Regions from separate parts of the Priestia sp. GS2 genome, predicted to be linked through region 1. Evidence: riboswitches for the same ligand, from Rfam matches in the RefSeq annotation. Region 1 holds a riboswitch; the other holds the start of a gene.
What was found. A riboswitch is a leader RNA that binds a small molecule or an ion and turns the genes downstream of it on or off. The one in region 1 is predicted to bind FMN.
Positions count from the first base shown of each region.

Region 2: linked by a shared signal. The riboswitch ahead of V2145_RS02955 (ECF transporter S component) and the one ahead of ribE (riboflavin synthase) in region 1 are both predicted to bind FMN.

Region 1 covers NZ_JAZGJX010000001.1:2,531,056-2,533,265, forward strand. The annotation lists gene V2145_RS13050 (bifunctional 3,4-dihydroxy-2-butanone-4-phosphate synthase/GTP cyclohydrolase II) at 1-200, opposite strand, end outside; gene ribE (riboflavin synthase) at 217-873, opposite strand; FMN riboswitch at 1,088-1,235, opposite strand; gene V2145_RS13060 (YkvI family membrane protein) at 1,328-2,210, opposite strand, start outside.
Region 2 covers NZ_JAZGJX010000001.1:565,520-567,729, reverse strand. The annotation lists gene V2145_RS02965 (helix-turn-helix domain-containing protein) at 1-20, opposite strand, end outside; gene V2145_RS02960 (ferredoxin) at 279-527, shown strand; gene V2145_RS02955 (ECF transporter S component) at 577-1,152, opposite strand; FMN riboswitch at 1,300-1,438, opposite strand; gene serA (phosphoglycerate dehydrogenase) at 1,814-2,210, shown strand, end outside.

The DNA of each region.
Region 1 (2,210 bases):
AGTTTAGCAGCTACTTCTTCCGTGATTGGTGTACAAATCAAGCCTCGACCATGCGTTGCCATGAAGTTAACAACTTCGGGAGTCGCTGTTTCAGCTAGTGAAATAAAATCTCCTTCGTTTTCTCGATCTTCATCGTCACATACGATGACAACTTTACCTTTTTTCAAATCATCAATTGCTTCTTCTACTGTATGAAACACGTTTCTCACCTCTCTTTTAATTTGTAAAGCCATGCTTTTCAAGTAAACTTTGCATACTGGAAGGTTTCGGTGCAGGAGCAGATGAAGGCTTCATCATCATTTCTTTAATATATTTTGCTAACATATCACATTCAATGTTCACAACATCTCCTCGTTCTTTTCTTCCAATAATCGTTTCTTTAGCAGTATGTGGAATTAAAGAGATTGTAAAAGAATGATCCGTAACGTTAAATATCGTTAAGCTTGTCCCATCAACAGTAACAGAGCCTTTTAACATCATATAGTGACGAAGACTAGGGTCTACCTTAATTTCGTAATATACCGCATTGCCTCTGCGCTCTTTACTCACAATTGTGCCAATACCATCAACATGACCGCTCACAAAATGACCACCAAACCGTCCATTTGCACTCATCGCTCGCTCTAAGTTAACCTTTGATCCCACTGTCAACAAGTGCAGCGTACTCGCTTTAATCGTTTCTGGCATCACATCAACTGTAAATCGATTAGCTGAGAATGACGTTACTGTCAGACATACACCATTGACTGCAATACTGTCTCCCAGCGAAACGTCCTGTAAGACAACACCTGCGTCAATAGTTAATACAATTGCTTCTTTTCCTTTGTTAATTTGTTTCACTTGACCAATTTCTTCAATAATTCCTGTAAACATTCTTTCACCTTCTTTCCCCATACAATGTACGCAAAAAGCCCCCTTCAACAAATGTCCAAGGGGGTTGTTTTAGAATCAGTGTATACAAAGCATCCACAAATAAGATAGCACTAATAGCCATCTCACTTTGCGACATGCTAAATAAGCAGTTGGATATAACGGTTTTCTAAAAAAGCCATTACGCTTATGTAATCGCTACACATCCACTGTGCTCCTGATCCTTCTCCCATCCAGACTTTTACTGTCGGCTCTAGATTTTAACTAGATCCACCGTTATCGAAAAATTCGAAAACGGGTCACGGGCTTAAAGGCATTGCCTTATCACCGCCGGTTGGGACTTACACCCGACCCCGAAGGATATTTATGTCGACACTATCTGTCGAATTTGTCCTTATTATAACAGAGGCTTCAAGAGTTGTCACACTTTTTAACACATTTTCATTTACCTGCAGAGTCACCTTTTTTCTTTTTTAATACAAAGCATAACCAAAAGCCCTAATCCAATATAACCAAATATTGGATAAAGAACCTTCAACAATTCTCCATATCCAACCTGTGCAACGAGAAAACACAGCGCAAAGATAAAGACAAATGCTCGCTGATTTGAAATTGGCAATATGGATTGGATTTGTCTAGCAATTCCAAATACATTTCCAATTAGTGTGGTAAAAATCTCACCAAAAACTACTAGTAAAAAGAGCCAATTAACGAAGACACCAATATGTTTTACGACTTCACTCATTGGAATATCCAAGTGGTATGCATATGGCAAGTTCGAAAGAGCTAAATGCGTAGCCACCATCATAAAAGTTAATCCGATACCACCTAAAACTGCACCGTTTTTAATGACTTTTCGATCTTTGACTTCACTCCCCAAAGGAACAAGAACAGCTTGTGCTAGTGCTAAATTAAGGGCTACATACAAAAAAGGGCTAATCAGCCAGTTCCACTCCCCTTGAAAATGAGCCGTTGATACTTGTAAAAATGAAAAGTGTGGGAAGTGTGGAATAAAGATTAAGATTGAAAAAGCAAGCATCATGGGCACTACAAGCGAATTAACAAGCAGTAGACCATTTATTCCTTTTGAAACGGATATGTATGCTAGCCCAATTGTCAGGAGCATTCCTACTTGAGGCCAAAGCCCAAGCTGCTCAGCTCCAATCGCTCCCGTACTTGCTAGCATAACCGATGTGACTCCAAATAGAATAATAACGGTAAAGCCATTGATAAGTTTCCCCATAAACGAACCGAATAAATGCGTATTTAATGCTTGATAAGACGTTGCATCAATTGATTGTGCAATGAGCATCATTTTTGCTCCTAACCAAATAAAGAAC
Region 2 (2,210 bases), 2.0 Mb from region 1:
ACGGTTTGAATATAGTTCACAATCGTCAACTTCCTTTCTCTTTTCATTTTACCAAAACTTTAACAGAACGCATCCTTTTGTCATTGAGCGAATCGAGATGAATCAAAAAAGCAGTGCTATAAGTCATGACAAACCCTTGTCTGATAAGCATTATCAATGACTTTTCTATTGAAAAGTTTTAAAAATCGTCTTACAATGGGTAAAGAGAAATTTCACGCTTATGTTGAAAAGAGATTATATAACACGAAATTTTCGAACACTTTACAGGAGGTCTTGTTATGCCAAAATATACAATTGTTGACAAAGATACATGTATTGCATGTGGAGCATGTGGAGCAGCAGCACCAGACATTTATGATTACGATGATGAAGGAATTGCATTCGTAACATTAGATGATAACCAAGGGATTGTGGAAGTTCCTGATGAATTAGAAGATGATATGATGGATGCATTTGAAGGCTGTCCAACAGATTCAATCCGCGTAGCAGATGAGAAGTTTGACGGTGACTCTAACAAATTTGAATAAGAAGTAAAAAAAGACCTGTACATAGAGATGTACAGGTCTTTTTTTCTATTTAAACTGCGACTCGCTTTGTAATCCAATACTTCATTTTATTAAATAAAACAACGAAAATTAAGCCTGTAATAATCCCTTTAATCATATTAAATGGCAGAATCCCCGTTACGACTAACTGACGTGTTTCCTCACTTGACAGTGCCGGTGACTGCAAGAAAAGCGTATATGCCGGTAAGAACACATAGTAATTTAAAAACGCCATGCCAACGGACATTACTACTGTTCCAACTACTAAACCTGTTGTAATACCTTTTGTAGTTTTAAATTTATGAAACATAAGAGAAACCGGTAAAATAAATAATAGCCCTGCTACAAAATTTGCGAATTGGCCTACAGGGACGCCTGTTGCGCTTCCTTGAATGAGGTAGTGGAGAAGATTTTTAATTCCTTCGACAATAATACCTGCTACAGGACCAAAGATTAATGCAGCAAGCAGTGCCGGCACCTCACTAAAATCAATTTTTAAAAATGGTGGTATACCTGGTATTGGGAAGTTAAGCATCATTAATACGTAAGACAAACCGCTTAGCATCCCTAAAATAACAAGCTTTTGTGTTTTCTTGCTTTGTTCCATTTCCCTCTCTCCTTCTTGCGATCCACTCTTCCAAGAAGAAAGGTTCATTGCATATGCGCTCCATAAAAAAACCTCAACAAATTTGTTGAGGGAAAATGCAGGCACATTCAATAAACGTTCAGCACATTTGCTTTTGAACGTTTGAACCTCCACCTTCTCCCATCCAGACTTTACTGTCGGCTTTGGAATCACACCAAATCCTGCTCCAAACTTAAAGAGCTCGCGGGCTTAAAACAACTTGTTTATCACCGCCGGTCGGGAATTACACCCTGCCCCGAAGATAGATCAATATTTAATGATGTTCACATTATATGATACCTTGAATTAAAAGTAAATCATTTAATATAAAAAATCCTACAATTCTCATTCTTTTAGTCATTATTTTTGCACGGCGGTAAAAGCAGCGGAATATTGAAAGATTGTCAGGCATCCTTTCAACGTACTTTCATATATAAAAACCTCAAAAAAGTACGTTTTAAAAATATTTAACTAGAAATAAATCTTCTAAATCCTCCTTTTTTTATAAAAAATCCGAATATTAATCAAAAAAATAAAAATGAAAACGTTACCAATTGTGAACTTTTTTACAATCTAATTGACAGAATTTTTTTAACGTGATAAATTATCAGATATTTGAGTTGTGAAAGGGAGATGTTAATACATGTATGAAGTGTTAGTAGCCGATTCAATTAGTAATGAAGGTCTTGCTCCATTATTAGAAGCATCAAATGTTAATTTAACAAGAAAAAAAGTAACGGAAGTTGAAGATTTATTGCATACATACGATGCACTGCTTGTTCGAAGCGCAACGACTGTGACGGAAGACTTGTTAGACAAGATGAAGAATTTAAAGATTGTTGCTCGTGCAGGTGTAGGTGTCGATAATATTGACATTGAAGCATCAACTAAGCGAGGCGTTGTTGTTATCAATGCTCCAAATGGAAACACTATTTCTACGGCTGAGCATACTTTTGCCATGATGGCTAGTTTAGTTCGCCATATCCCTCAAGGAAATATTTCTGTCAAATCTCGCGAATGGAACCGATCAGCATTTGTTG